One region of the Vibrio jasicida 090810c genome, then DNA from elsewhere that is predicted to be linked to it. Evidence: predicted binding sites of a transcription regulator. Region 1 holds the regulator's gene; the other holds the start of a gene.

Region 1 (8,150 bases):
CAAAAGTACGCGCCAAAAGCTCGCTACTTAGAGCAAACTGAGCTGTATTGGCATGAATACCTTGGCGGGTTATGGCAAAAACTGCGTGATAACGTAGGTCAAACACCGATGGTTGAAGTTGAAGATCCTGAAGTGGCGCAGCCATAGAAGGCTTACCAATCGCAGATGAAGTCCATCATCGCTAAATTGCAGACACAAAAAAGGAGAGCCTATGCTCTCCTTTTTCTTTGTCGCTATGAATTAGTCACCCGCGAACATGTAGCCTTCACCATGAACCGTCACAAAGATTTGTGGGTTCTTCGGATCAAACTCCATCTTAGCGCGCATGCGTCGAATCAGTACGTCGATAGTACGATCGTTTGGCGCATCCACTCGGTGGCTGATCATATTCAAAATACGCTCGCGGCTTAGTACCTGATTTGGGTACGAAGACAGTGCCACCAATAGCTCATATTCCGCTTTGGTTAGTTTCACTGGTTCACCATTACGGCTAAGAGCACGGCGTTGAATATCAAACGTCCACTCACCGAAACGTACAATGTGTTCTTCATTAGTATCGTTCGCGATTTTTTGTGAACCATTGCGAGCTGCAGAAATGCGCCACAGCAAGTTCTTAACGCGAACCAATAATTCCCTTAGTTCAAAAGGCTTTGTCACATAATCGTCTGCACCCATTTCTAGGCCAACGATTTTGTCAATGCTATCCGTGCGTCCTGTCACTAATATGATGCCGATATCTGATTGGCTGCGTAATTCACGCGTAAGCATAAGACCGTCTTCACCGGGCAGGTTAATATCCAGCATGATAAGGTCCACATCACCACCTTGAAGCACTTCGCGCATTTCTGCACCGCTTTCTGCTTCACTGACTTTGTAGCCTTCATTTTGGAAGTAGCCCGCAAGCTTACTACGAGTTACAACATCATCTTCTACGACTAATACGTGATAGCTCATTTACACCACTTTCTGTCTTTTTTATTTTCCAAGACGTATTCTATTCATAACTAGTAACATTTCTAGTCATAGATACATTAAAAAGCAAGATTTTGCGATTTTATTGATTCAAAGCAAGCTTATTTACAGCCATTCATAAACCGGCACATTTTCCCATAATGGATAACAATTATAGTTACTGCTATTCATCTTAATTGTTTACACTTAGGGAATAACCATTCAGGAGCAAAAAAATGCAAGAAGTGAAAGCTTTTAACGAGAAACGCGCAGAAATCTATTGGTGGTTTTCTAGCCTGTTCGCAAAAGAACTAACAGAGAAAGAACTAGAAAGCTACCACAGTGTTGACATTCGAAGCTTTTTGGCTGGCCTTGGTGAAAATGAGTCATTAAAACCAGCTGTGGATACCCTTGTTGATGCACTTAACCGCCTACAGGATCGTGAAGACGCGCAACTTGAATTGGCTGCAGACTTTTGCGAGCTTTTCCTGAAAACAGAAAAGCACGGTGCACTGCCTTACGCATCTATGTACATCGGTGAATCTGGTCTTTTAAATGACAAGCCAGCAGAAGAGATGGAAAAACTGATGGCCGATTTTGGTGTTCAGGTTGATGAGAACCTGAAAGAGCCAGCGGATCACTTAGCGGTTGAACTAGACTTCTTAGGTAACATGATCATTCGTTCTAACGAATTAGAACAAGACAAACACATGGAAGAAGCGTTCGAGAAACAGAACGACTTAATCCAAAAGCATCTTATGTCTTGGTTGCCACAGTTTGCTGCGAAATGTAAGCAATTCGACGAATTTGGTTTCTATGTAAGCGTTGCGCAACTATTAATTGCATTTTGTAAACTGGACAGCACCTACCTTCTTGGTGAATAATTGCCGCCAATTTCAGGGAGCTCGCAAGCGGGCTCCCTATTTTATTCGTTAATTTTTAATCTAGCACATAGAAGCCCTTTCCATTTAGCAGTTAAAATGTGACCTCAATAGCGCAAAACACCTGCTGAAAATATTGCTAGTGTGCCCACATCAGTCTAAAATGTGAGCGCAAACGATTAAATACGACTTATATGTAAACCGCTGAAATATGGCGGTTTTTGTGTTTTATTAACAAGATTGCTGACCAATTCCTCACTTATATAAGTAAGGAACATGAGATTCAGCAACAAATGTTGCTACAAACCTTTTTATACCGATTTCGGAACAACCGCTGCCTAATTAATTGAACCTTAAACTTCAGATATGGTTCAATTCGCGCAACATACTAAGCGTAAGGTTGTATTCACTACGGTATTCAGTAGCTCGATACAGGACATCATTTATGGCCACTATAAAAGACGTTGCTCGCTTAGCCGGCGTTTCTACCACAACAGTTTCGCACGTAATCAACAAAACGCGTTTTGTTGCTGAAGCAACCCAAGAAAAAGTAATGAAAGCGGTTGATGAACTAAATTACGCGCCAAGTGCAGTTGCACGTAGCTTGAAGTGTAACTCAACTCGCACTATCGGTATGTTGGTAACGCAATCGACTAACCTTTTCTTCTCAGAAGTTATCGACGGCGTTGAGAGCTATTGTTACCGTCAAGGTTACACGCTGATCCTATGTAATACTGGCGGTATCTACGAAAAGCAACGTGACTACATTCGCATGCTAGCGGAGAAACGTGTAGATGGCATTTTAGTGATGTGTTCTGACTTAACGGAAGAGCTAAAAGAGATGCTTGACCGTCATTCAGATATCCCGAAAGTGGTGATGGACTGGGGTCCAGAGAGTTCGCAAGCTGACAAGATCATTGATAACTCTGAAGAAGGTGGCTACATCGCAACAAAATATCTGATCGACAATGGTCACACTGATATTGCTTGTTTGAGCGGTCACTTCGAAAAAGCCGCGTGCCAAGAACGCATTGCAGGTTACCGCCGCGCAATGGCAGAAGCAAACTTAGCAGTAAATGAAGATTGGGTACTTGAAGGTAACTTTGAGTGTGATACTGCCGTACTTGCTGCTGACAACATCACAGCAATGGACAAACGCCCGACTGCCGTTTTCTGTTTTAACGATACCATGGCGCTTGGTTTGATGAGTCGCTTGCAGCAAAACGGCATCAAAGTACCAGAAGATATCTCTGTCATTGGTTACGACAACATCGAGCTAGCAGAGTACTTCTCGCCACCGCTAACGACTATCCACCAGCCAAAACGTCGTGTTGGTAAGAATGCGTTTGAAATTTTGCTAGAACGCATCAAAGACAAAGAACATGAAAAACGCATTTTCGAAATGCAGCCAGAAATTGTTGTTCGCAACACAGTTAAGAAACTGAACTAAGCGGCATCGAAGTTTTATAAAGCGCTCGTAAGGGCGCTTTTTTATTGCCTAAAAATAACATTCCAAAAACATTTCAGAATATAAATACCTCCCCTCATTTAGATAAGTTGCTGTTTTAATTGGGCGTAGTCCATTTCCTACATCAACCTTTTGTATGACAAGGGACCGTTCCCAAATATGAAACCAAACACATCAAAAAATCACTATTAACTGAACCAAGATCACACTTTCATGTTTGAAACGTGATGTTAATTCAATATACGAAGTATTCTCAAAGTGTCACGCACAGGGCAAACCATTCGAAAGGGTGGGACGCAAAGCCTCCGGCCTGAACCATCTTATTAGATGGAAGGTAGCGGGGTTACCGATGGCAAATATGCATTAAGTGAGTTTACCCTTTAATGACATTGTGTCTGCATGCATTTGCTAATCTCTCGGACCTGATTTTTGGTGGCGTAATATTAATTACACCGAGATAACACATCATGGATAAACCGATACTCAAAGACTCAATGAAGCTGTTTGAGGCACTTGGTACTATCAAGTCGCGCTCAATGTTTGGTGGCTTCGGGCTTTTCGCCGATGAAACGATGTTCGCACTAGTTGTAAACAATCAACTTCATATTCGAGCAGACCAACAAACTTCATCTGACTTCGAGACTCAAGGACTAAAACCGTACGTCTACAAGAAACGTGGTTTCCCAGTGGTCACGAAATACTATGCTATTTCTGATGATCTATGGGATTCAACGGATCGCTTGATTGATGTTGCAAAGCAATCTCTTGAGACTGCTAAGCAAGAAAAAAAACAGCAAGCGAGCACCAAGCCTAATCGATTGAAAGACCTTCCAAATCTACGCCTAGCAACTGAACGTATGTTGAAGAAAGCAGGCATCGACTCTGTCGAGCAATTAGAAGAAGAAGGTGCCTTAAGCGCATACAAAGCAATCCAAGATACGCATGCCTCTACGGTAAGCCTTGAGTTGTTGTGGGCGTTAGAAGGTGCAATCAACGGCACCCATTGGAGCGTCGTCCCTCAGTCTCGCCGAGAAGAACTGATGAGCGCATTGTCTTAACGCGCACTATCAGCATGACATTGAGTAAAAACCGCAGTTTTCATACTGCGGTTTTTTTTTTGAAATTTTTTCTTCTCTTATTCTGTCTTATTATTTAAGAAGCCAAATGGAGTAATTACGATGAATAAGAAACTGATTTTAGGACTGATCCTGCTCGCAACCATCCTCTTTTTAGGAGTGAATTTTGGCCAGTATCTCACCTTAGAAAATGCCAAAGCACAACAAGCAGCACTAAATACGTTCATTGACCAAAACTTTGTGTTTGCTGCGGCGACCTACTTCTTGGCTTACATCGCAATCACCGCTTTCTCTATTCCAGGAGCCGCCGTTGTTACCCTGCTCGGCGCCGCCCTATTTGGTTTTTGGACCAGTTTATTATTGGTGTCTTTTGCTAGCACCATCGGCGCAACAATTGCTTTCTTAAGCAGCCGCTACTTATTACGTGAATGGGTACAAAGTAAATTTGGTAATAAGTTAAATGCCATTAACCAAGGTGTAGAAAAAGACGGAGCGTTTTATTTGTTTTCACTGCGTTTGATCCCAGTATTCCCATTTTTCTTGATTAACCTCTTAATGGGGTTAACACCGATGTCTATCAGCCGCTTCTATTTAACAAGCCAAATCGGCATGCTGCCTGGTACTGCCGTTTACTTAAATGCGGGCACTCAACTAGCCACTATCGACAGTCTTTCAGGAATTGTGTCACCAACCGTATTAGCATCATTTGCTCTGCTTGGTTTGTTCCCTATTATCGCTAAATGGGTTATGAATAAGGTCCGCCCTGCTCAAGTTCAAAATGGAAATGCCTAATGAAAATCTTCATCGCTAAAAACCCTGCGGAAGCTCATATCGTTTGTGAGCTCCTCAAAACCGAACAGATTCACTGTGAAGTAAGAGGCGAAGGTATGTTTGGGTTGAAGGGAGAGTTGCCCTTCAGCGATGATACAGACCCGTATGTTTGGCTTTTACATCCGGAACAGCAGTTGAAGGCGTCTGCGATTGTCGAAGACTATCGACAACAAACAGAGCTTACTTACCAAGACTGGCAATGCCCGCAATGTGCAGAGAAGAATGAGGGACAGTTTGGTGCTTGTTGGCAATGTGGATATCAAATAGGGGAGCTATGATGGCTCCCCTATCTTTTTAGATCGGTTCTCAAATCTATTAAGCCGCTAGACTTTGCTGCTTAATAAACTCAATAGAGTGTTGATTGAAATCTTCTGGACGTTCTACGTTGCACACGTGGCCACAATTTGGAATTTCACGTAATGAGCTTAGCTTATGCACTGCAACCATTTCTTTTACTGGCTTAATGAACATGTAGTCTCTATCCCCCATTAGGTACAGCGTCGGAATAGGCAACTCTTTATCTTTAAAATACTTCATTAACGGATTTACATCCGCCGCCAGTGTGAACCAACGCTTAAACTCTTTTTGGCATAACTTCTTTGCTTCACGAATAAACAAGTGACGAGATTCGCGTTGATTTTTTTGTGGCATAACGATGTAAGCAAAGAGCTTATACAGCCACATGTAAGGGAGGATGTGCTTTCCAAGATTACCGAGTTTAACTAAGATCTGAGAGCGAGTGTTTAAGCGCGTTACCGCCCCACCAAGCACCATAGAACTCACACGCTCTGTTGCCATTTCGGCAAGGTTACGCACAATAATTGTACCCAAAGACATACCAACAAAGTGTGCGGATTGGATCTTCAAATGATCCAGAACCTTTAAAATGTCCTGTGTCACCTCAGTAAAGGTATAACGACTTGTCATCAGTTCTTTGATCAACTGGTTTGACTTGCCGTGTCCACGGAGATCGATTAAGACCAAATTAAAGTGCTCTTTATAGGCCTTTAATTGTTTAAACCATATTGAAGAACTGCCACCAGCACCATGCACGAAAACGACCCACTCATTGCTGGTAGGGTGTAAATAGGTTTTATGGAATAGAAGTGGCTGAGTCATTTATCAGTTTGAAAAGCATTCTGTATGAAAAAGTGTGGGTAAATCCTACCACACTCCATAAGAGCAAAGTAATAAAGGCACCTAATTCGGTGCCTTTCGTTACACTTTTTAAAGATTTTGCGTCAATTTAACGCAGCCCTATACAGTTGCAAATACTCTTCTGCAGCTTTTCGCCAACAAAAGTCTTTTTGCATAGCATGAAGTTGTACACGTCTCACTTCTGTCACATTTTGTGCGTAAAGAAGAAGTGCTCTCAACATTGTCAGTAATAGACCTTGCGGTGTTGGCTCATAGAAAACGAAGCCCGTTGCATCAGCTGGATCCACATCGTAGTCATTCACGCTGTCTTTCAAGCCACCTACCCCACGAACGATTGGCAAAGTGCCATAGGCCATGCTGTAGATTTGGTTCAAACCACACGGCTCAAATTCAGAAGGCATTAAGAAGAAATCCGAGCCTGCCTCAACCAAATGTGCTAGCTCGTTATCGTAAGCCTCTACAAAAACAAACTTACTCGCAAATTGTGCGGCTACGTCTCTTAACTGTGCAGCAAGAACAGGATCACCAGTGCCAACAACGACGAGTTGAACATTATGCTTAAGGAAATCAGCTAATGCAGGCAGCAGGTAATGCACACCTTTCTGTTGCGTTAGACGACACACCATACCGAACATGGCGTTGTCTGATTCTTCAATCCCCAGCCTTTGCTGTAGCGCTTTTTTACATGCATTTTTGCCACGGACCATGCTTTGACGGTTCGCTTTGTAATTTAACGGAAGATTAGAATCGGTTTCAGGGTTCCATGTTCCGTAATCGCAACCATTTAAAATCCCAACAAGATCACCTGCGCGTTGCTGGAATTCCCACGCCATACCATGGCTGCCAAGTTCTGTTTTAAGCTCTTCAGCGTAGGTTGGGCTTACCGCATTGATTTTATCCGCGTTCATCACCCCTGCTTTGAGCATCGTGATGTGCGTTGCGCTTACCGCGGCATCAGGAACATTTCGACTGTGAAATTCAGGTAAACACTGGACGTCATCGTAGCTAAATACCCCTTTAAAGACTGCGTTGTGAATGGAAATTACACTGCGAGTCTTGGCAAAAAATGCTTCATTACCATAACGATGTTTAAGCAAAAATGGGACTAAACCAGTATGCCAATCGTTGGCATGCACAATATCTGGTTGAAAACCAAGTTTTGGCAACATATCTAGACACGCTGCACTAAAAAACGCGAAGCGCTCACCGTTATCCGTGTAAGCTTGGTTATTTTCAGCGTACATTGACGGACGATTGAAATACGGAGGGCAATCAATCAAATAGACCGGATTATCACCAAGGTTTAGCTTCAACACTTTGTATGCCGTATACGGCCAGTGCGCTAACTCGGTAACTAATTCCAACTCGGCGTCCGCTAGTCGCTCGATAGCTGTGTAAGCTGGAATTGTAATTCGTACATCCTGCTGAAGGTTTTGAAGGGCTTCTGGCAGTGCCTTGGCTACATCAGCCAAGCCACCACTCTTTATCAGTCCTTCGACTTCAGACGCTACAAACAGTACAGACAAATTGTTAGTAGCCAACTCTTGCTCCTTTTGGAATCACAACAATGCCATCTTCTGACACGTGGTAGTGCTTTTTATCTTCTTGTAGATTTACACCAATTTGCGTACCAGGTGCAATGTCGGCATCCTTGTCTACAATCACGCGACGAAGTACACATCCTTCACCGACCTTAACATCACCAAGTAAAATACTTTGGCTGATGTCACACGCAGAAGCGATGTTGCTGCGGAAACCCAGTACCGATTTTTCAATTCTTGAGCC
Region 2 (8,150 bases), 370 kb from region 1:
ATCTTGCTGATTGAACCTTAAAGGCAAATAAAAAATACCCCTAAGGATTTCGATCCTAAACAAAAGGCTTTGGAGTGCTCCCCAAAGCCTTTTTTCTATGAGATAAGACTGCGGCTTATGCTTTCTCGATCTTGCTCAGTGTCGCTTTCTCTTCACTGATTTGAGTCTGTTCTGCTTTCAACAGTTCAACTTGTTCAATCAACCCTAGTGCAGGGTTGAACCAGCGCTCTGCGGATGTTTCAAACTCCATTGAGTCCATCTCGTCACATCTTAGGTTATAAGTATTCGTTTCGGTTAGGTAGGCGGCTTCAATTGATTTACCAGACACTTTGAAAGTTTTGCGTGCGCCTGTTTCGGTGATTTGTTGGCTCCAGCCCGCTTTACAGTTTGCCTCATTTGGCAAAGTTTTTACCCATTGGTGATCATCAAAATCATTCAGTAGGTTTGCCACTTGTTCACCATTTAGATCTAAAATGACTGAGACCTTGTTTACGCTGATATCAATGTTCGGATCTTTCTCCTTAACTGTCGAACCTTCCAAGCGAAATACTGGGCTGCTGTTCATGATGGGTACGATAAAGCGATGATCAACGAGATAGGTGTCCGTGATTTCATGCAGTGCGCCATCCGTACCGGCAAAGTAAATCGACTTCTCTTCTTCGCCGCTCTCTTCCACTTGCTGTGATAGGTAAAACTGAGTGATACCGTTGTTGACTAAGTCATGGATAACTTGTTGCACTGGAGCTGATTGTGGGATCAGAGTTAAAGCGTCAAGAAGTTCTTGGCTGCTCATTGGATCAAAATTCATCAGCACCGAGCCCACTTGTTGCCCGTCTGCAGAAATGGCGTAGTTCAGTTTTGTTGTTACTACTGGGGAAAAAGATGAGTTTTGGATCGGGTAATCGATGCTATTTTGTGGGCCTTTATTGCCGCTTGATGAGCCGGAAGAAGAGCCGCCGCCACAGCCGTAAAGTGCGATCGTAGCTGCTGCGATAAGCGTCATTTTTTTAAGCATGAGTTTACATTCCTAGTTGGTAAAGGCTGATAAATCGAGCCGTTATTTGAATGTCGCCATGCTAAGTTTTGAGTGAGAAAAAGGGCAAAAAATAAAAGCTAATAGAGTTAAATGAAAGCTTAATTTTATATTTAGGTCTTTGTTTTATCTGGATTAATATCTGCCTCGATATTGGTGCAGTATTCTTCAATTAATGCCTTCCAACGCATCACTATTTCCTTTTCCTTAATACTGACACGCAACTTCTTCCAAGGCTGTAAGCAGGTTTCTTTGGATTCTGGTTGTGACAAGCGACTAAACAATTCTTCAGAAGGCATGACGCGCAGCAGAGCCACCAAAGACTCCATATAATTGAGGCGGAATTGGTCAAGCTTATTCTGCTTGTAGGCGATATGAGAGACAAAAGTGTAAATCAGGGCATTTTGAATCAATGAATCTCCTGCCGGTGTCGTCAAGAAAGTTTTCGCCTTATCGAGATTACCAAGTTTGTAGTGGAGGATCCCCATCCATAAATTTAACTCATCAGGTAAGGCGTCAAACCCGGATTGTACTTGATAAAGAAAACCTTCGAGTTCGGCTTTATTTTGTTCGTATAAAGCTAAATGCCGAGCAATTGTGATGGCGGCAAACTCATCCATGTTTTTGATATCAGTCGTTGAAAATGCTTTTCCAAGCAGCATTTTCTTGTGGGCGTCACTCAGATGCCAAGTGCTTTTGGACGGTTCTGGTAAGTTGAAGTATTGGGCAATGTCCGTGTGGAGCTTAAACAAATCCGACTGTAAGTGTGCGGTGCGAAGCATGTATTGGTTACGAAAGGCCAGTTTACCCGTAGCAGGGTAAATCAAGTTCATTTTTGCCTTTAAAACACCTTCGGTCGGACCATCTTTGAGTTCAATATTAAGTTGATAATCGCTGGTTTGCATGTTGCGAGCGCCAGGGAAATAAGGCGTCTCGTTGATTGGATCGAGGAAATAGCTCGGTGCATCTTGGTTAGCGATGTCCGTATATGGGTACTCAACTTGTTGTTGCAATAATATCGCTTTCACCATGGTGCGGTATTCCCTTGCCTCTGCACCTAAGGCGTCAACACGGTTAAGCAGTAGCTCCACTTTTGGAATCAGCAGTTGGTTACGAGTTTGCTGAGTGGAGACTCCTTGCTGTTGCCAGACAACAACGGAAAGTATCACGCTAGAGGCAGCTAGCAGAGCACAAAGGCAGTAGGCGATAGGCCATTTCAATGACGAAGTCGTTTTTTGTGGGTTTGCCACCTTCGCTTTACGTTTGTCGGCTCTCGCTGGTGGTATTAACTGAATGTTGGCTTGGTTGAAAAAGTAACCTTTACGCGGGTAGGTCACCAATAGTTTGGCGGCATCATGCTCTGGTAAGTGCTCTTGTAGCAAGGCCCGAAGTGTACTGATTCGATTGGTAAGTACGTTCTTTGAGATAAACTTACTTTGCCAAATGGTCTCTATGATAGTTTCTGCAGACAGCGGGTGGCCAACACTGGTGAGCAACAGTTCTAATAACTCGATGCTACGCGGCTCAAGATCTATAACGACCGCTTGTTTGTGAAGGGTTTGAGTCTCTGGGTTGTAGATCAGCTCGCCAATAACAATCTGACTGTTGGTTTGTTTGGCTCGTTGTAGGAAGTCGCGCATACCATCATGAGTGATTAGGAAATGGCGAAGTATTATATAGTCATTGGAGCGCAAAATCTTATAAATTGCGCTCCAATTATCACAGAAAGGTTATGAACCGTAGCTCACAGAATAGCGATGTGGTTTGTGGTTCATCGCAAGCACTAGGTTCAGTGCGAATGCACCAAGAATCGATAGGCCGATAACCCAAGGCGTGACGAAGAAGAAAGACGCAAATAAGATGCAAGCGTCAATCGCCATCTGCGATTTGCCAACAGAAATGCCAAACTTGTCTTGAATGAATAAGCACAGTACGTTGAAGCCACCCAAGCTTGAACGATGACGGAATAAGATCAGCATACCTAAACCCATCAGTAAGCCACCGGCTACCGCACAATAAACCTCGTTAATTGATTCAAGTGAAATCAGCAAATACAGGTTGTCCGCAAAGATAGAAACCAAAGCGCCAGAAATTGCACTATTAATCGCAAAATGACGGCCAAAGCGTTTCCAAGCCAGCAAGTAAAAAGGACAGTTGGCTAAAAAGTACAGCACACCAAACGTAAAAGGTGTAAATTGGCTAATAAGCAGAGCCAATCCAGTGGTGCCTCCCGTTAAGAGGTTCGCGGATTGGAGAAAGAAAACGCCTTGAGCTACCAAAAAGGTACCTGTAAGAATTGCCATCCAGTCTTCTTTTCTTGAGTGTTTTTCCATCTAGTATGCAGTCGTTGATGATAAATCGGGCATGCATAGTAGTAAAAAGATGATCTTTTCGGTAGCTAGAGGGTAAAATTTGCGGTAAACCTATGTAATTGTTGTTTTACAGGGTGTAAAGCACAAATTTGACAGTCAGTGGATCATGGTTGAACGATTGCAACATCGTCATGATAATCCTTACTTGTCATCATGAAAAAACTGCATGAGAAAAATTGTAAATTTCTCTTTATGACCTAGATCAAATTATGTAGAATGCGCGCCATTACGGTGACGAAAACGTTTGCGTTAGGTCATTTAGTCGGTTTTTTTGCAACTTTCAGTACCAATCTGAGTCAGGAGATACAGATGCTTAAGCGTGATATGAACATCGCAGATTACGATGCGGAACTGTTCGCAGCTATCCAGGAAGAAACACTTCGCCAGGAAGAACACATTGAACTTATCGCTTCTGAAAACTACACAAGCCCACGTGTAATGGAAGCGCAAGGTTCTCAGCTAACGAACAAATACGCTGAAGGCTACCCAGGTAAGCGTTACTACGGCGGTTGTGAGTACGTAGATAAAGCTGAAGCACTAGCTATCGATCGTGCATGCCAACTGTTTGGTTGTGAGTACGCGAATGTACAGCCTCACTCAGGTTCTCAAGCAAACAGCGCAGTTTACATGGCGCTTCTAAACCCAGGCGACACAGTTCTAGGTATGAGCCTAGCGCATGGTGGTCACCTAACTCACGGTTCACCAGTAAACTTCTCTGGTAAGCACTACAACGTGATTCCTTACGGTATCGATGAAGCAGGCCAAATCAACTACGACGAGATGGAACAGCTAGCGCTTGAGCACAAGCCTAAGATGATCATCGGTGGTTTCTCTGCTTACTCACAAATCGTTGATTGGAAGCGCATGCGTGAAATCGCAGACAAAGTTGACGCTTACCTATTCGTAGACATGGCGCACGTTGCTGGTCTAATCGCAGCAGGCGAGTACCCAACACCAGTTCCACACGCTCACGTAGTAACAACGACTACGCACAAAACGCTAGCGGGTCCTCGTGGCGGTCTTATCCTTTCTAACGAAGGTGAAGAGCTGTACAAGAAGCTGAACTCAGCAGTATTCCCTGGCGGTCAAGGTGGCCCTCTAATGCACGTTATCGCTGGTAAAGCAGTAGCGTTCAAAGAAGCGATGGAACCTGAATTCAAAGCTTACCAAGCTAACGTAGTGAAAAACGCGAAGGCAATGGTTGGTCAATTCCAAGAGCGTGGCTACAAGATCGTTTCTAACGGTACTGAGAACCACCTGTTCCTTGTTGACCTAATCGACAAAGATATTACTGGTAAAGATGCAGATGCGGCACTAGGTGCAGCAAATATCACAGTAAACAAGAACTCTGTACCAAACGACCCACGCAGCCCATTCGTTACGTCTGGTATTCGTGTAGGTACGCCAGCAATTACTCGTCGTGGCTTCACTACTGAAGACGCGAAAGAGCTAGCAAACTGGATGTGTGACGTTCTCGATAACATCGGCAACGAGGAAGTTATCGAAGCAACGAAACAGAAAGTTCTAGAGATCTGTAAGCGTCTACCAGTTTACGCATAGTCCTCTGTGTAAATTTGCTTTCTTTGAAAATAACTCAGGCGAACTCGCTCTATTTCTGCGATTCGGTTTGATTATTTGATTGGTGAAAGGTCCTCATTTGAGGGCCTTTTTGTTTTTCTAGCGTATGGAAATATCAGCTTGGAGTGCGCTGAAACGAGATTCCTGATATTGCCTAGGCTCTTCGGAATGACGCTGCTTTTGGTTCTGATAAATAGGCTTATTGTCCAAATGACGGTGTTTTATGTTCGACAGATACAAAAAAGGCTGGCACTGAGCCAACCTTTCTCTTCAAAACAAGCGAGTGCTTATTTAATCTCGATACCTTGAGCCTGCATATCGGCATGGTAAGAAGAACGAACGAATGGACCACACGCCGCGTGCGTGAAGCCAAGTTCCAGTGCGATCTCTTTTAGCTCGTCAAACTCTGATGGTGGAACGTAACGCTCTACTGGCAGGTGGTGACGGCTTGGTGCTAGGTACTGACCAAGTGTCAGCATTGTTACACCGTGTGCACGTAGGTCTTTTAGTACTTGGACGATCTCTTCTTTCGTTTCGCCAAGACCCATCATAACACCTGATTTGGTCGGTACATCTGGGTGCTGCTCTTTGAACTTTTGCAGCAATTGTAGTGACCACTTGTAGTTCGCGCCTGGGCGAGCTTTACGGTACAAACGAGGTGCCGTTTCTAGGTTGTGGTTGAAGACATCTGGCGGGTTGTCTTTCATCAGATCAAGTGCTACATCCATACGGCCACGGAAATCAGGTACAAGCGTTTCAATCTTGATGTGTGGGTTCAGTTCGCGGATTTCACGGTTACAGTTTGCAAAGTGCTCTGCACCGCCATCACGCAAATCATCGCGGTCTACTGAAGTGATAACGACGTATTTCAGCTTCATGTCTGCGATGGTTTTAGCCAGTTTCTTCGGCTCTTCAGCTTCTACTGCAAGCGGACGGCCATGGGCAACGTCACAGAATGGACAACGGCGAGTACAGATAGCGCCAAGGATCATGAAAGTAGCCGTACCGTGGTTAAAACATTCCGCTAGGTTAGGGCAAGAGGCTTCTTCACATACTGAGTGAAGGTTGTTCTTGCGCATCGCTGATTTGATGTCTTGAATACGTTGGCTGTCGGCTGGTAGCTTGATCTTCATCCAATCAGGCTTACGTAGCACTTCTTTCTGCTCTGTAGGCATGTTCTTTACGGGAATCAATGCCATTTTGTCAGCGTCGCGGTATTTGACGCCTTTTTCCATCTGGATTGGTTTGCTCATGCTTTGTTACCTTGAGAAGGTGCTTCTGTGCTGAATTCTACTTGCTCGTAATCAAGCAAAGTAACGAGTTCTTGTATTAGTTGTTTTTCCACGACTTCGATATCTTCAGGGCCGCCAACTTGGCTAACCTGAACCATCTCCATTCCTTCATAGCCACAAGGGTTTATACGTAAAAACGGACCTAAGTCCATATTGACGTTCAACGCTAGGCCGTGGAATGAGCATCCTTTGCGAATGCGAAGGCCGAGAGAACATATTTTTTTACTGTCGACATAAACACCTGGGGCATCTGGTCGCGCAGCAGATTCGATATTGTATGCCTTTAGGGTGTTGATCACGAGGTTCTCGATGTGCGTAACGAGATCTCGCACCCCTAATTTTTTACGACGCAGGTTGATCAGAAAGTAAGCGACAAGCTGACCAGGACCATGGTAGGTCACTTGACCCCCGCGATCGCTTTGTACAACAGGAATATTACCAGTGTTAATGAGGTGTTCGGCTTTACCCGCTTGACCTTGTGTAAATACTGGGTTGTGTTCTACCAACCAAACTTCATCAGGCGTGTCGTCTGTGCGTTGATCAGTGAACTCATGCATCGCCTTCCATACAGGCTCATAATCTTGGCGCCCAAGTCGTCTTACAACAAGTTGGTGTTGCATGGGGATTCCTGTCACTAATATATAAAGTTTTTGGATTATAAACCGGATGAGTTTGATGCTCTACAGTTGAGTAACAGATTTTTAACTGAAAGAGTCAGTGGTTTTCATTATCTACATGATAAATAAAAAGAAAGCAGCCGAAGCTGCTTTCAAAAAAAATTTAATTTATCAAAAAATTATAGAACCATGCGTACGATGTCGATTTCACCCAGTTCTTTGTAAAGGGTTTCAACCTGCTCGATAGAGGTAGCAGTAATATTGATAGACACCGAGTGGTAGTTGCCCTTAGCACTTGGTTTTACTGCTGGGCTGTAGTCACCTGGAGCATGACGCTGGATTACTTCAAGAACGAGTTCTGGAAGTTCAGGTTTTGCATGCCCCATTACCTTGTAAGTAAATGAACAAGGGAACTCAAGCAGGTCTTTCAATTTTGCATCAGAGTTGATGGTTAGCATATCGGTAACTCCAGTTGGTATTCGTTGCGGTGCGAAATAGTACAGTCAAATTAGGGTGAACTCAAGATCATCCCCAAGCATCTTAACGTCACTTGAGTATAGATAACAAAGCCGCCCTAGTTGGCGGCTTTGCGGACTTGTTTGTTGTTCAGAAGCGACTGTTAGAAGAAGCTCTTAAACAACAATACGATGTAGTCCCACATACGGCTAAATAGGCTGCCTTGGTCTACAGTTTCTAATGCCATTAGTGGGTACTCAGCAATATCTTCACCATCAATTTGATAGTATAGCTTACCAACTACATCACCTTTATTAATTGGGGCTTCTAGCTCTTTTTCAAGTACAAAGCTTGCCTTTAGATTCTTTGCTTCACCACGAGGTAGCGTTACGTAAGTATCTTGGTCAAGACCCAGAGCAACCGTATCTTTGTTACCCATCCATACTTTTTCTTCTACAAACGTTTCACCCGCTTTATGTGGCGCAACGGTTTCGAAGAAGCGGAAGCCGTAGCTCAGTAGCTTTTTGCTTTCTGATTTACGAGCGTTTGCATCTTTGGTACCCATTACCACTGCAACTAGGCGCATTTGACCTTCAGTTGCCGAACTTACTAGGCTGTAGCCCGCGTTGCTAGTATGGCCAGTCTTGATGCCATCAACGTTCATGCTCTTATCCCACAATAGGCCGTTACGGTTGTACTGTGTGATGCCGTTGTAAGTGAATTTTTTATCTGAGTAGATACGGTACTCATCAGGAACGTCACGGATCAATGCTTTACCAAGCAGTGCCATGTCATAAGGTGT

What was found. The regulator PurR, encoded in region 1, represses purine synthesis genes. The targets are predictions, from matches to a motif close to TNANGNAAACGTTTNCNTNA.
Region 2: glyA (serine hydroxymethyltransferase) is a predicted target of PurR. The motif match lies at 3,638-3,657, and genes of this name have one in related genera.

The regions. Positions count from the first base shown of each region.
Region 1 is NZ_CP025792.1:1,122,492-1,130,641, forward strand. It holds gene elyC (envelope biogenesis factor ElyC) at 1-147, shown strand, start outside; gene torR (two-component system response regulator TorR) at 241-954, opposite strand; gene torD (molecular chaperone TorD) at 1,188-1,835, shown strand; gene purR (HTH-type transcriptional repressor PurR) at 2,278-3,282, shown strand; cyclic di-GMP riboswitch class I at 3,562-3,651, shown strand; gene C1S73_RS05300 (TfoX/Sxy family DNA transformation protein) at 3,768-4,358, shown strand; gene C1S73_RS05305 (TVP38/TMEM64 family protein) at 4,479-5,168, shown strand; gene C1S73_RS05310 (putative signal transducing protein) at 5,168-5,485, shown strand; gene C1S73_RS05315 (alpha/beta fold hydrolase) at 5,523-6,326, opposite strand; gene glgA (glycogen synthase GlgA) at 6,449-7,906, opposite strand; gene glgC (glucose-1-phosphate adenylyltransferase) at 7,896-8,150, opposite strand, start outside.
Region 2 is NZ_CP025792.1:1,493,682-1,501,831, reverse strand. It holds gene treC (alpha,alpha-phosphotrehalase) at 1-21, shown strand, start outside; gene C1S73_RS07080 (hypothetical protein) at 116-1,015, opposite strand; gene C1S73_RS07075 (winged helix-turn-helix domain-containing protein) at 1,147-2,673, opposite strand; gene C1S73_RS07070 (YitT family protein) at 2,764-3,366, opposite strand; gene glyA (serine hydroxymethyltransferase) at 3,715-4,965, shown strand; gene lipA (lipoyl synthase) at 5,271-6,236, opposite strand; gene lipB (lipoyl(octanoyl) transferase LipB) at 6,233-6,895, opposite strand; gene ybeD (DUF493 family protein YbeD) at 7,072-7,350, opposite strand; gene C1S73_RS07045 (serine hydrolase) at 7,512-8,150, opposite strand, start outside.